One region of the Cytobacillus kochii genome, then DNA from elsewhere that is predicted to be linked to it. Evidence: riboswitches for the same ligand, from Rfam matches in the RefSeq annotation. Region 1 holds a riboswitch; each other region holds the start of a gene.
What was found. A riboswitch is a leader RNA that binds a small molecule or an ion and turns the genes downstream of it on or off. The one in region 1 is predicted to bind cobalamin.
Positions count from the first base shown of each region.

Region 2: it holds a riboswitch for cobalamin, as region 1 does, so the genes downstream of both, LG276_RS05840 (hypothetical protein) here and LG276_RS12115 (acyl-CoA dehydrogenase family protein) in region 1, are expected to answer to the same signal.
Region 3: it holds a riboswitch for cobalamin, as region 1 does, so the genes downstream of both, LG276_RS13850 (ribonucleoside-diphosphate reductase subunit alpha) here and LG276_RS12115 (acyl-CoA dehydrogenase family protein) in region 1, are expected to answer to the same signal.

Region 1 is NZ_CP085254.1:2,332,580-2,337,655, reverse strand. It holds gene LG276_RS12125 (RND family transporter) at 1-253, shown strand, start outside; gene LG276_RS12120 (YhgE/Pip domain-containing protein) at 240-2,051, shown strand; cobalamin riboswitch at 2,337-2,522, shown strand; gene LG276_RS12115 (acyl-CoA dehydrogenase family protein) at 2,723-4,390, shown strand; gene LG276_RS12110 (NAD(P)-dependent oxidoreductase) at 4,405-5,076, shown strand, end outside.
Region 2 is NZ_CP085254.1:1,075,413-1,080,488, forward strand. It holds gene LG276_RS05820 (aminoglycoside phosphotransferase family protein) at 1-78, opposite strand, end outside; gene LG276_RS05825 (hypothetical protein) at 168-353, shown strand; gene LG276_RS05830 (MFS transporter) at 413-1,624, opposite strand; gene LG276_RS05835 (MarR family winged helix-turn-helix transcriptional regulator) at 1,642-1,992, opposite strand; cobalamin riboswitch at 2,314-2,517, shown strand; gene LG276_RS05840 (hypothetical protein) at 2,680-2,955, shown strand; gene mmgD (citrate synthase) at 2,900-4,021, shown strand; gene prpD (2-methylcitrate dehydratase) at 4,038-5,076, shown strand, end outside.
Region 3 is NZ_CP085254.1:2,707,488-2,712,563, forward strand. It holds gene LG276_RS13845 (ribonucleotide-diphosphate reductase subunit beta) at 1-270, opposite strand, end outside; gene LG276_RS13850 (ribonucleoside-diphosphate reductase subunit alpha) at 296-2,503, opposite strand; cobalamin riboswitch at 2,668-2,848, opposite strand; gene LG276_RS13855 (heavy metal translocating P-type ATPase) at 3,378-5,076, opposite strand, start outside.

The DNA of each region.
Region 1 (5,076 bases):
AATTGATGAGAAATTATTTTCCATTATCGTGTCTGCCTCCATTTTATCTAGTGTCGGATTTATATTATGGCTAACTTCTTCAAATCCAATCGTCGGTTCTATTGGATTATTATTAGGTAGAGGAGCATTGCTCGCGTTTTTACTCGTTATCCTTTTTCTACCTGCATTATTATTACTATGTGATAAATTGATTCAAAAAACATCTCTACAAATGGACTTTAGTAACAAGGAGGAAAAACATGAAGATCATTAAATGGATGCTTATCACTGCTTCCCTATTTTTCTTTCCTGTGATGAATATACATGCTGAATCACAAACAGTTAAAGGCGGAATGAGTAAAGGGAAAGTAGCAAACAAAAATGAAGTGATTTATGCTAACTTGCTAGCAGACGGTAACCTAACCGAATTATATGTTGTCAATTCGTTTGAACTGATAGAACCTGGTGTGATAGAAGATTTTGGGAATTACCAAAAGGTTAAAAATCTAACTGACACATCAAAAATTAGCAAAGAAAATGATCAGATCACATTACAAGCAAAAGAAGAAAATTACTATTATCAAGGAAACTTACCAAATAACTTTGAGTTACCTTGGCGTTTTACAATTAATTATTACCTTAATAATAAAAAGGTTGAACCAGAAAATTTAGCTGGTAAATCGGGCGATATAAAAATGGAAATTGCTGTAGAAGCGAATGAAGGTAAGCGTTCTTCATTCTCTGAAAATTATATGCTGCAAATTAGCGTACCGCTGAACACTGAAAAATTCAAGGAGATAAAAGCCGAGAATGCCACTGTTGCACAATCCGGCAAAGATAAGCAGCTCACTTTTACCGTTATGCCGGAGCAGGAAGAAGTATTTACGATTGAGGCAGAAACAAATCATTTTGAAACAGAAGGTGTGCAAATATCTGCTTTACCTGCTTCACTTGCCATTGATAGCCCAGATACTGAAGAATTGACGAGTGAGTTTCACTCATTAACTGAGGCAATTGGTGACCTTCATCATGGTGTCGGAGACTTAGCAATAGGAATGAATGAACTATCATCAGGCTTACGGTCTTTAGAGGGTGGGTCTGCACAATATAAAAAAGGACTAAATGAATTAAGTCAGTCTGGTAACCAATTAACAGAAGGATCAGCACAAATAAATAATACTTTATCTTTGATTAAAGATGAGATGAAACAAGCCAGTGGCGTAAGTGGTATTGGGGAACTCGAGAATGTAACAATCGATCTGCCTGAGGTAGCGGATAATCTAGAACAAGCAGCAAATGATGTAGACCAAGTAGTTGTTAATTATAATGAGGTAAAAACACAAATCAATCGTGCTCTGGAGCAGATACCAGATAACCAAATTTCAGATAAAGAGATAAATAAATTATATGAAAGTAATGCGGATAAAGAGGTAATTGATCAATTGGTAGAAACCTATAGAGGGACAAAAGCTGCTCAAGAAGTTCTACTACTAGCCAAAGATAACCTTACAGACATGGTTGAACCGCTATCAACCTTTAGTCAATCAATGAGAGAAGCAGCAGGTAACCTTCGTGCAATATCATCTAATATAGACGAATCTATTCTTCAAATTGACATTGATGAAGGGTTAAAACAATTGACATCTGGTGTTGAAGAAATGGTATCTAACTATAATCAATTCCACCAAGGGTTACTTGCTTATACAGGCGGTGTTTCTGAATTAAGTACATCATATAGTGACATCCATGAAGGAATTAGCGGTTCTCTATCTGGAGCTGAGCAACTAACCAAAGGAGCTGGCTCGCTTCATAATGGAACTGGACAATTACATGATGCAACTAAAGACATTCCTGATGAGGTGACAAAAGAAGTGGATGAAATGATATCGCAATATGATAAATCTGATTATGAGCCAATTTCTTTTGTATCAGATAAAAATAATGAAAAGTTGGAACTAGTCCAATTTGTCATCCAAACAGATAAGATTAAAATAAAAGATAACAAAGAAGATGTAAAAGAAACAAAAGATAAAGTAGGATTCTTCGAGAAACTTCTTAACTTATTTAAGTAAACTTGAAAAACACGCCACTGCAATCTAGGAGGCGTGTTTCTCTTTTTGGTGGTAAATTTATATAAACCTTTCATGTTACATCAAACGATCGGTCAAAATGAAGAATTAGGCTTTCTTCTACTCGGGTTGTAGGAGTGGATTTAATCAATGACTCTAGCTTATATTGTGGTTGGAAGAAAAATGATAAAGAGCCTAACTTTTTCATCATTTTAAGCTGAGAATACATATTCTAAAAAATAAATTGTAAATTTTCCGAAAAATTGATATATTGTTAGTGTGAAAACTAAATAAGCTAAATAAACAGGTGCTTGTTCATCAAGCTTAAAAGGGAAACCGGTTAGACTCCGGTGCTGTCCCGCAACTGTATTTGCGAGCGGATTGTACATAACCACTTATTCATTATTGAATAGGGAAGGAACAAATCCGCCACGACCATAAGCCAGGAGACCTGCCTGTTTTAGCCAACATCATTACCTACGCGGATAGGGGGTGTTAAGTGCGGATAGAAGAACATGTATATTACTCAACACATGTTTATTTGTTTGTCCACTCGTTACTTAACAACTTCTTTTAACAGGAGTTGTTTTTTGTTTGAAGGTGGTTTGCTTCTTGCTACTGATTTGAGCAAGCGCTCAATCAAAGGAGATAGAAAGATGTAAAGGGAGTGCACGATGGCGAAGCTAAAAAAAACACTAGAAGAAAAGGGAGATATTTTTTCTCCTGAAGATTTTCTTGAAGAGGAACAACTCATTGCACAAACGGCAGAATTATTTATTAAGAATGAAGTGTTGCCCCAAATAGATTCATTAGAAAAAAAGAACTATGAAGTGGCTAAGAATCTGTTTCAAAAATCAGGGGAACTAGGTCTACTAGCTATTGATGTACCTGAGGATTATGGCGGGTTTGCACTTGGTAAAAAATTATCCGGGCTTATAGCTGAAAAGATAGGATACGGTGGGGCTTTTAGTGTTTCGTATAATATTCATGTAGGTGTTGGCACATTACCGTATGTTTATTTTGGTTCAGAAGCACAAAAACAAAAGTATTTACCACAACTCATCTCCGGGGATTGGATTGGTGCTTATGCCTTAACGGAAGCAGGAGCTGGATCGGACGCACTTTCACCGAAAACAAGAGCTATTTACAACAGCAAGAGTGATAGTTGGATAATAATTGGGGAAAAACAATGGATTACCAATGCTCACATAGCAAATGTGTTTGTTGTGTTTTGCCAAACAAATGACGGGATGACTGCTTTTATTGTTGAAAGAGACATAGCAGGCGTATCTATTGGTGCAGAAGAAGAAAAGATGGGTATTCATGGATCATCAACAGCTACTCTTATATTGGAAGATGTCGTTGTGCCATCCGCTAATATACTAGGAGAAAAAGGAAAAGGTCATCAAGTTGCCATGAATATATTAAATCTTGCTAGATTGAAGCTAGCTTTCTCGAATATTGGCACAGCTAAACAAGCCTTCAACTTTTCTCTTAGCTATGCGAAAGAGAGACAACAATTTGATAGAGCGCTGGTTGAATTTACGTTGATACAAGAAAAATTAGCTGAAATGGTGACATCTATTTATGCAAGTGAAAGTGCCGCTTATCGCACAGCAGATATGATTGATCAAGCTCCAACAGATGAAGGAATCACCTCTTTAAAAGCATTCGCAATGGAATGTGCCATAAACAAAGTACGATGCTCTGAAATGCTTGGGCATGTAACAGATGAGGCCGTTCAAATTCACGGTGGATACGGTTATATGAGAGATTACGATGTTGAGCGACTATATAGGGATGCTCGAATCAGTCGTATCTTTGAAGGAACAAACGAAATCAATCGCTTAACCATAGCAAAAAACTTACTTCACAAACACTCATCTAAAGATATCACAATCAATACCCCTACACCATTACACCAAGATAGAAACAGCCAATTTATTGAGTTAGGAAAAGAACTGTTATCGCTGTCTTTGGAAGCGGTTTCAAATGCAAAAATTGATATAAATAGGGAACAGCAGTATGCACGTCTTTTAGCTAATATCATCACAGAACTATACACAATGGAATCGACTTATATGCGGACATCAAAACTGCAACATCGAAAACAAAATCAAAAGTGGAAAGATTTAGCGACTGATATTATATGCGAACAATGCTTTCAATATTTGAAACAACAAACGATTAGCCTGATTTCAGCAGCGATACTTGATGAAAAAGAACGATTCGTTGCATTCGCAAACATTGAAAATTACCAAATCCCACTCTACAGCAATCTGTTATTGAAAAAAAGGCAATTAGCACAAATACTTATTGATCAACCAAAATTACTGAAATGAAGGGAGCTTAAATGATGGGTGAGAAAATCGGTTTTATTGGATTAGGGAATATGGGTTTACCGATGGCGCAAAGCTTATTATCAGAAGGCAATGAAGTGTACGGCGTCGACCTCAACAAAGATGCTGAAGCGGCATTGCTAAGGTCGGGAGGTGTGATTGGATTATCTATCAATAATATCATAAAGCAAGTAAATTTTATTTTCACAAGCTTACCTTCAATGAAAGCGGTGGAAGAAATCTATTTAGGTGAGGAAGGATTGATTACAAAAGGACGTGAAGGCATTGTCCTGATTGATACAAGTACGGTTGCTCCTAGCTTGAATCAAAAATTAGCAGAAGAAGCAAAAAAGAAGAGCATTCATTTTCTTGCTGCTCCTGTCAGTGGGGGTGTAATCGGTGCTGAAAATCGTACTTTAACCATTATGGTCGGTGGTCCTAAACAAGCTTTCGAGCAATCCCAACCATTGTTAAATATTCTTGGAGAGAATATTTTTCATGTGAATGAACGAATTGAAAGCGGAACTGCAGTCAAATTAATCAATAACTTACTTATCGGTTTTTATACTGCTGGTGTAAGCGAAGCCTTAAATCTGGCAGAAAAAAGCAACATTAATTTAGCACAATTATTTGAGATGTTGAATGTGAGCTACGGCCAAAGTCGGATATATGAAAGAAACTATAAAAGT
Region 2 (5,076 bases), 1.3 Mb from region 1:
ATGATCCCAACCAGAATGATTGCTTTCAATCTGTATTTCCTGAAGATGCGGGAGATGGTTTTTAATTAATTCCTTCATGGAACAGTCTCCTTTTTTATTATTTTGTATAAATCGTTTTTTTGAGGGGGAAAATAGGCGAGACATCTTATAAAAGGGGAGTGAATGCAATGGAAAAAAAGTATGATAATCAAGTGGATGAGAAAATTATTGCTGCTCAAAATGAAGCTCAACAATACAATCAAATGGATACAGAATTAGAACAGTCAGAAGAAGTACAAGCCGCAATGGAGAAAAGTTATGAATATGAAGTGAAGAATCAACAACCGACATATGAACCGAATAAACCATTTTAATTAGAAAGAAGAGACTTCCATTACTTGGAGTCTCTTCTTTAATTATAGCATACCTTATTTTACATTGATGCTGTTTGATGTGCTTGTTTACTCCCATTGTGTTCGATTCGTCCATAAACTAAAAAGTAAAGAATAATTGAAGCAATCGACACAATCCCCATGTAAATGTATAACATACTGTAGCCTGTAATAGGAATCAGTAAACCTAATAAATAGGGTCCAAAACCTAAACCACCATCGAGAAAGATAAAGAAGGTAGAAGTAGCTAGCCCCATGCGATGGGGTGGCGTTAATTTGACCGCAATCGCTTGTGTACAAGACTGCATATTACCAAAGCCTAAGCCAATCAAAGCCCCCGCCACTAATAGCATAACACCATTTGCTGAATTACTAAGTAAAAATAGACCTACGCCAAATAAAATGAACGCTGGATACATCACATAATTTGCCCCTTTGCTGTCCATTAACCTACCAGTGAAAGGACGGGATAGTAAGACAGCAATGGCATAGACAAAGAAGAAAAAGCTAGCAGCACTTACTAAGTCCTTTTCAATTGCATAAAAGTTAATAAAAGACAAGACGCTTGAATAACAAAATGCGACTGTTAATGTGACGAGTGCAATTGGAAGTGCCTTTGGTTCAATAAAGCTAGATAATTGAAAACCAGATGAGTGAAATTGAGCTTTCTGATCTTCAGTTAACTCTTTCACATTCACCGTTAACCCGATAAGTAGGCCAATAATACCAAGAATCAAACAAAAAATGAAAATCGTATGAAAAGTTGTGTATTGACTCATTAACATACCGATAAAAGGTCCTATTGCTGTAGCTAAAGTATTACTCATACTAAAATAGCCGATTCCTTCACCTTTCCTTGTTTGCGGAATAACTGAAGCGACAATTGTACCACTTGCTGTACTTGCCATCCCTAATGTTAAACCGTGGATAAAGCGGGTAATAAGTAAGAAATTGACATCAATTTCAATAAAATAAAGACTTGTTGATAAACTAAATAATAGTAAGCCAATGATTAAAGTCTTCTTCCGTCCAATACGATCAATATATTTACCTATAAACAATCTTCCTACCAATGTTCCTATAATAAATATGCCAGTAACTAAGCCAGCTTGGCTGGCGGTTGCATGATGTGCTTCAACGGCATACACGGCAATCGTAACCATTAATAAATAAAACACTAATGTTAGAAAAAAGTTTACGGAAGAAACGGTGATAAAGTCCTTGGTCCATAATTTTTCTTTTGTTGAACTCATTTTCTTTTTCTTCCTCCTTACAAATTACTTTTAATACTATCAAAAATACGAATACATTCTTCTTGTTCTTCAGGTGTGATTCCCTCTAATATTTCCATTTCGAACTGATCAATCGGAATGCGGATTTTTTTGTATATACGCTCACCTTCGTTCGTTATTTTCATTTTCTTTTCACGTTTATCCATGCTTGGGATTTTTTCTACATATCCATATTCCTCAAGCTGATTTATTGTCCTCGTGACTGTTGGCTTTTCAACACCTTGATACGCAGCAATCTCTACTAAAGTTGTTGGACCAAAATGGTAGAGATAATAGAGGATTGTCCACTGTGCCCGTTGTAATTGATGTTTCGTTAATAAGCTGTTCAATCTATTCTCAAAAGGGCGATAAAGCATCATAAAGTGATGAAAGAACCTTTGGCTAGCAATAATAATGTTCACCTCATTTAAAATAGTTATCAATGGTAACTAATATACTATAACAAAAAGCCGTCTTGTCTGTCTATGGGCGATAGCTTTTTTTCTGTAAAATGGTAAATGTTATGTTAAAATTGTATTTCTTTTAAGATATGTTTGTAGGCGACATTTAAATTGTTATAATAAAAAGTGTTAATTTTAAAGTGAAAAGTAGTGCGATTAAGAAAATAATTGTCAATTTTCTAAAATATTGATATATTTAAATAGAACAACTTAATATTTTCAAAAATAGGTGTAAATAGAATGCTAGCTTGTCTATTTACTTAAAAGGGAAGTACGGTTGGATTCCGTCGCTGTCCCGCAACTGTATTTGCGAGTGATATGAAAGATACCACTGTTTCCTAAAATTGGAGATGGGAAGGTTTCGTATCATGTTGACCATAAGCCAGGAGACCTGCCTGTTTAGTGTAAACATCAATTCCTACGTGGATATAGGAGGTGTTAAGTACGGGTAATGAATACATGCCAAAGTCGCATGTTTATTTTAGTATTCGTTTGAACTTAACAACTTCTTTCTAGAAGTTGTTTTTTTAATGGATTGATATGGTAAAAAGGTGAGCAAGAACGGAGGAAAAAGCTTTGTTTGGAACCGTTCCTTATTATGTGAACATAATGAAATCAACGATCATGATGAACAGCTATTCTGCTGAGAGTTATAGTTTAAGAAAAGTATTAGATCAGTATAAAGAAGACATCCGAACACTCTCTGTAGAAGAAGAGAAGATCCAAATATATTTAAGGAATGCTGAAAGGGCTTACAGCATTGTCAGGCATGATGTAATTGGATGGGAGGAAAATGATTGTGAGCATGGAGGAGAAGTATATACCAGGGTTAGAGGGAATCATAGCTTCTGAGACCGGCATCTCATTTTTAGATACTGTTCATGGAGAGATTGTCATAAAAGGTTATGACTTAATTCAACTTTCAAAAACGAAAAGCTATTTAGATATTATCCATTTACTTCTAGAAGATCAATTACCAACAGACGAGGAAAAAACTTCATTAGCTAATACGTTAAAGTCCTATTATGAAATACCGACGGCCGTCATGGAGGTTTTTACTCATTTGCCAAAAGGAACACATCCAATGGATGGGCTCCGCACTGGCATCTCGAGCTTGGCTGGATATGATACGACCTTAGAAGATAGGTCGAAGCAAGCAAATAAAGAAAGAGCTTATCGCCTACTTGGAGGAGTTCCGACAATTGTAGCTAACAGTTATCGTATATTACAAGGTCTGGAGAGAATTGAACCGGATAAATCCCTATCGTATAGTGCCAACTTTTTCTATATGTTAACTGGTAGAGTACCTTCCGATTTAGAAGAAAGAGTATTTGACCAGTCATTACTTTTATATAGTGAACATGAAATGCCAAACTCAACATTTACAGCAAGAGTAATTGCTTCTACACAATCCGATCTATTTGGAGCGTTAACGGGTGCAGTTGCAAGTTTAAAAGGTAGCTTGCATGGCGGTGCGAATGAAGCGGTTATGTACATGTTGAATGAAGCGGAAAGTGTCGCTGGCTTGGAAGGCCTCTTCTATAAAAAACTATTTAAAAAAGAAAAGATTATGGGCTTTGGTCATAGAGTTTATATGAAAAAAATGGACCCAAGAGCATTAATGATGAAGGAAGCTCTACAGGAGTTATCCATACAACATGGAGATGATTCGTTGCTTCGAAAATGTGAAGCAGGAGAAAGAATCATGGAGCTAGAGAAAGGACTATACCCTAATTTAGATTATTATGCCGCACCGGTTTATGGCATGTTAGGAATTCCTATCCCACTTTACACACCGATTTTCTTTAGTGCAAGAACGGTTGGTTTATGTGCCCATGTCATTGAACAGCATGAAAACAACCGCTTATTTAGACCGCGGGTCATTTATTCAGGTGCACGTCATACCTTACCAAATTGAGGAGGAGTACGAGTAAATGCTGAAAACGAATGAAAAGGTTGAAACCGATGTTATTTTAACGGAAATTGCTGATTATGTATTGGATTATGAAATAACAAGTGAAGAGGCTTATCGCACGGCACATTATATCTTGCTCGATACAATTGGTTGTGGAATATTAGCGCTTGATTATCCTGAATGTACCAAACTACTTGGTCCTGTTGTGCCAGGAACGGTTGTACCTAATGGAACAAGAGTCCCTGGTACATCATTTGAATTAGATCCTATTAGAGGTGCATTTAATATTGGCTGCATGATTCGCTGGCTGGATTACAATGATACATGGTTAGCTGCTGAATGGGGGCATCCTTCTGACAACCTTGGTGGCATTTTGGCAGTTGCAGATTATTTAAGTAGGCAACGTCTTTCAGTAGGTAAAGAGCCAGTTAAAATGATTGAAGTCCTGGAAATGATGATCAAGGCTCATGAAATTCAAGGAATATTAGCGCTAGATAATAGTTTAAATCGCGTGGGGTTAGATCATGTACTGTTTGTTAAAGTGGCAACAACTGCTGTTACGGCAAAGATGCTTGGTGCAACAAAAGAAGAAGTGATTCATGCATTATCACTTGCATGGGTGGATAATTCTGCATTAAGAACATATCGTCATGCGCCAAATACGGGTTCAAGAAAATCATGGGCTGCTGGAGATGCGACAAGTAGGGGTGTTCAGTTAGCTATGATGGCAGTAAAAGGTGAAATGGGCTATAACAGTGTCTTATCTGCACCTAACTGGGGATTTGAAGACGTTCTGTTTAAAGGGCAAAAACTTACCCTACAAAGAGAGTTCAGTGCTTATGTAATGGAAAATGTATTATTCAAAGTTTCTTATCCGGCGGAATTTCACGCGCAAACTGCAGCAGAGTGTGCCGTTTCACTTCATCAAAATGGTGATGTAGGTGATTTAAACGATATCGATCGAATTACGATTACCACACATGAATCAGCGATTAGGATTATCGATAAAACAGGTCCATTACATAATCCAGCTGACCGCGATCACTGTATTCAGTACA
Region 3 (5,076 bases), 370 kb from region 1:
AATGCTATCTAGTAACGCTAGTAAACCGATAATCTTTAAAAAGGCTTCTTGTGCGTCCTCAGATAACTCAGGGAATTGCTTAATATCTTGAGACATATTAATTTCAAATGGTGTCCAGAAATTAGATAACATCTTTTTATATTTAGGGTAAGCCCAGGAAAATCTTACATCATCCCAGTTTAAAACGTTCGAACATTCTCCATTAATAATACCTGTTGAACGGTTTGGTGCTTCATGATTCATAATGGGACGTTTATTTAAAGTGTTCATTTATTTCATTCTCCTCTCGGTGAAATCAGCTAGAGCATGATTCACAATCTTCAATATCTGTGGAAGTAGAACGTAAATAATACGTTGTTTTCAGCCTGTTTTTCCATGCGGATACGTGAAGATCTAATAATTCTTTTGCTTTAATCGTATTTTTAATATATAGATTAAATGACACAGCTTGGTCAATATGCTTTTGACGTTTCGCATTTTGAGCAATGCTCCATTTTTGATCGATATGGTAAGCAGATTTATAGTACCACGTCGTTTGAGCGTTTAGGTCTGGTGCAGTTACAGGAATACGATAGTCTTTTTTCTCTTCTGAGTATTGCTTGTTGAAGATTGGATCAATACTCGGTGTGCTACCTGCAATTAATGCAGTTGACGCATTAGGTGCTACCGCTTGTAAATAGCCGTTTCTAATTCCTTTTGCTTTCACTTTTTCCATTAGTCCTTGCCAATCAAGTTCGCTATCACCATTCAGGTAATCTCTTTTTTCGAAATAGGCACCTGTATGCCAATCTGAACCATTGAATGCTGGGTAGGCTCCCTTTTCCTCAGCTAGATTCATAGAACTTTCAATCGTTAAGTAAGCAATTTTCTCGTAAAGTCGGTCTGCAAATTCTAATGATTCAGGGCTTTCCCAAACGACCTTATTAGTAGCTAATAAATGATGCCAGCCGAAAGTACCTAAGCCGATCGCGCGATATTTTTTATTCGTTAACTGCCCTTGGATAACAGGGATTTTATTAATATCAATTACATTGTCTAGCATTCTTACTTGAATAGGAATCAATCGTTCTATGACTGCTTCATTCACTGCTTTGGCAAGGTTAATAGAAGACAGGTTACATACGACGAAATCACCAGGTGTTTTCTCGATGACAATTTTACCATCTTTTGTATACTCTTCTACTCTTGTTGTTACACTTTGATTTTGAACGATTTCAGTACAAAGATTTGTGCAATAGATCATGCCAGCATGTGCGTTTGCATTCATACGGTTCACTTCATCCCGATAGAACATAAATGGTGTTCCCGTTTCTAATTGACTGCGCATGATAGACTTCATAATATCGATAGCAGGAATTTCCTTCTTCGATAGCTCTTCATTATTGACGCATTCTAGATATTTCATTCTAAAAGTACCTGCACCAACTTCTTCATCATAATAATCTTCTAATGAGAAGCCCATTTTTTGTCGAACTTCATGTGGGTCAAATAAATACCAGTTACTACGCTCTTCTACTTTTTCCATGAATAAATCAGGTAGACAAACACCGGTAAATAAATCATGTGTACGTAATCTTTCATCACCATTATTTAACTTTGCATCAAGGAAAGAAAAGATATCCTTGTGCCAAACGTCTAGATAAACGCTAATTGCTCCTTGCCTTTGTCCAAGTTGATCGACACTTACAGCTGTATTATTTAGCTGTTTCATCCATGGAAGCACACCAGATGAAGCGCCTTTGAATCCTTTAATCATACTACCTCTACTACGAATCTTACCTAAATAAACGCCGATTCCACCACCATTTTTAGATAGTGCAGCAATGTCTGTATTACTGTCATAAATCGAATCTAGACTATCATCAACTGTTTCGATAAAGCAGCTAGATAGTTGTCCCCAGTTCTTACCTGCATTGGATAAAGTTGGTGTAGCTACAGTCATAAATAAGTTACTCATTGCCCAGTAAGCTTCTTTTACTAATTGCAACCGATTTTTTTCTTCTTGATGCATAAGAATCATTGCAATAACCATCCAGCGTTCTTGAGGCAACTCAAAAATTCTCTTTTGGCGATCTTTCGCTACATAACGATCGGTAAGCATTTTAATCCCGAGATAAGTAAAGAGCTGATCTCTTTCAGGGACAATTTCTTTGCCTAATTCATCAATTTCTTCTTTTGTATAACTAGATAATAAAATAGGACTATAAATATCAAGATCACTTAATTGTTGAATTAAAGTATGAAAATCACCATAGGCCTGGCCACTGTACCCTCGGTTCTCCGCTGCTTGTTGATAAATCTTCTTTAAATATAAATGGGCAGCCACATATGTCCAATCAGGTTCATTAACATTTATGTAAGAAAGACATTCTAGTATTAACTGATCATAGAAACTATCTAACTCTAAGTGATTTAATTGTTCCGCACGCTTTTCTAACGCACTAATTGGTAAGTTGTTGAATTGTTGATATAATTGTTCAAAATTGACTGTCGTATCAATCATTGTTTTCAAATTTCTTCCTCCTTCAAACTATTTCTATCAAATTTAGGCATAAAAAAAACCGCCCCAGTTACACCTTGAGCGGATCAAACGACAGTATAAATACAAGTGTACAATAACACTCTTTTCATCAACTGTCGTTTCATCTTCTCAAGCCCCGAAGAATTGAAACTTATGATTAAGAAGGCAGGTATCCTGGCTTGTGTATCAATCTACTAAGAGCCTTCCCATTCTTTCAAAAGAACAGTGGTTTCCTCTTTTCGTCACACTTACAGTTGCGGGTACAGCTCCGGCTTATCCGGATTCCCATTTTAAGTCCATTTGGACTCCTTCAACCAATTACTATATGTAGTTGTCGAGAAGTAAAAAAATAACTATATATTGTATCTGAGATTGTATGAGTAATCATATCACATCATTTCATAGAATACAATTTATTTCTTTTATCTAAATTTAAAATATACGTTTCGTTCTTTTAGCGGTAAATTTGAGACCATAATAAATAATAGCATTTCTTATTTGTGTAAAAAAGTCTTGAAATCCATTAAAAATTGTTCAAGCTGACCAACTCTACTTTTTTACCTTCAAACGAGTAAGCTTAAACCAGAAAAGTAATAATTTTTTGGTAAATAAATTAAAAAATCGCAGAAGTATTGAAATAAATTCAATGGTGGTAAAGTTGTGGGTCAAAAAATCTATATAAGTATATGCCATATTAAAAAGAAAATAATTTACCTCAAGGGACAAATTTTTTTATCCATCTCCTACATACCTTCTATAAAAAGAGAAAAACAAACTAACTATTTAATTAGCTTGTTTTTCTCAATCAGTTTTTTGATAGAATGTTTTATAGAAATTCATACGTAACTTGTCATCTTTATCTTACACGTTGCAAACGAAGTGCATTTAATACAACGGACACAGAGCTAAACGCCATCGCAGCACCTGCTAACCATGGTGCTAAGAAACCCGCAGCTGCAATAGGAATACCGATTGTATTATAACCAAACGCCCAAAAAAGATTCTGTTTAATATTACGAATGGTTTTTTTACTCATCATGATTGCATCGGCAATACTATTTAGATCACCACGCATAAGTGTAATGTCTCCTGCTTCCATGGCAATATCTGTTCCTGTACCAATAGCCATGCCGATATCGGCAGTTGCTAATGCTGGGGCGTCGTTAATACCATCTCCTACCATCGCTACCTTTTTCCCTAGACTTTGCAGCTTTCTTACTTCTTCTGCCTTCGTTTCTGGTAAGACTTCTGCAATGACTTTTGATATACCTACTTCTTTAGCAATAGCTTGTGCGGTTAACTGGTTATCTCCAGTCATCATAATAACTTCTAACCCCATATCATGTAGCCTTTGAATCGCTTCGTTTGATGAATCTTTTATCGTGTCAGCTACAGCAAGAAGGCCTTTTGCTCTACCGTTAATAGCCACAAGCATTGCTGTTTTTCCTTCACCTTCTAATTCTTTCATTTGTTTCGAGAACCAAGAGGAGTCTATCCCATTCTCTTCCATTAATCTAACTGTACCAATCAGTACATCTTTTCCTGTAACTTTCGCAGAGATACCATAACCTGGTAGCGCTTCGAAATATTCACTTTTTATTTTTTCTATATTTTTCTCCTCTAACCCTTTCACAATGGCTTCAGCAAGAGGGTGTTCAGATGACTTCTCACTCGCAGCAACAATGGAAAGAAAATGGGCCTCATTTGTTCCAGGCTCGACTATGATATCGGTTAATACAGGCTGACCATTTGTAACAGTACCTGTTTTATCAACCACAACAGTTGTAATTTCATGTGTCATCTCGAGATGCTCTCCACCTTTAAATAGAACACCCATCTCTGCTGAACGGCCAGACCCTGCCATAATTGAAGTAGGTGTCGCTAATCCTAGTGCACAAGGACAAGCAATAACGAGCACAGCAATCATTTTTTCTAACGCACTAGCTACATCACCCGGTTGCAAGAAAAGAAACCATATAAAGAAGGTAACAAGGGCAATAGCTACCACAATGGGAACAAAGATGCCCGAAATCTTATCGGCTAACCGCTGAATAGGTGCTTTCGAACCTTGTGCTTGCTCGACTACTTTAATAATTTGCGCCAGCGCTGAATCTTTTCCAACCTTTGTTGCTTCAACGGTTAAATGGCCATTTTTGTTTACAGTTGCTCCAATTACTTCATCACCAGCTTTCTTATCAACTGGCACACTTTCTCCTGTTAACATTGATTCGTCAACAGCTGAATGTCCTTCAATGATTACTGCATCTACAGGAATTCTTTCACCAGGCTTAATGATAACCTTATCGCCTTGCATAACTTGCTCAACTGGGACAATCGTTTCCTTCCCTTCTTTTACTACAACGGCTTTTTTAGCCTTTAAATTCATTAATTTCTTTATTGCTTCTGATGATCTTCCTTTTGCACGTGCTTCAAATAATTTCCCTAACAAAATAAGGGTAATAATAATCGCACTCGTTTCATAATAGAGCTCAACATGATGACCATATGTTGCATTCATCGATTGTAATGTTAGAAACAAACTATAAAAGTAAGCT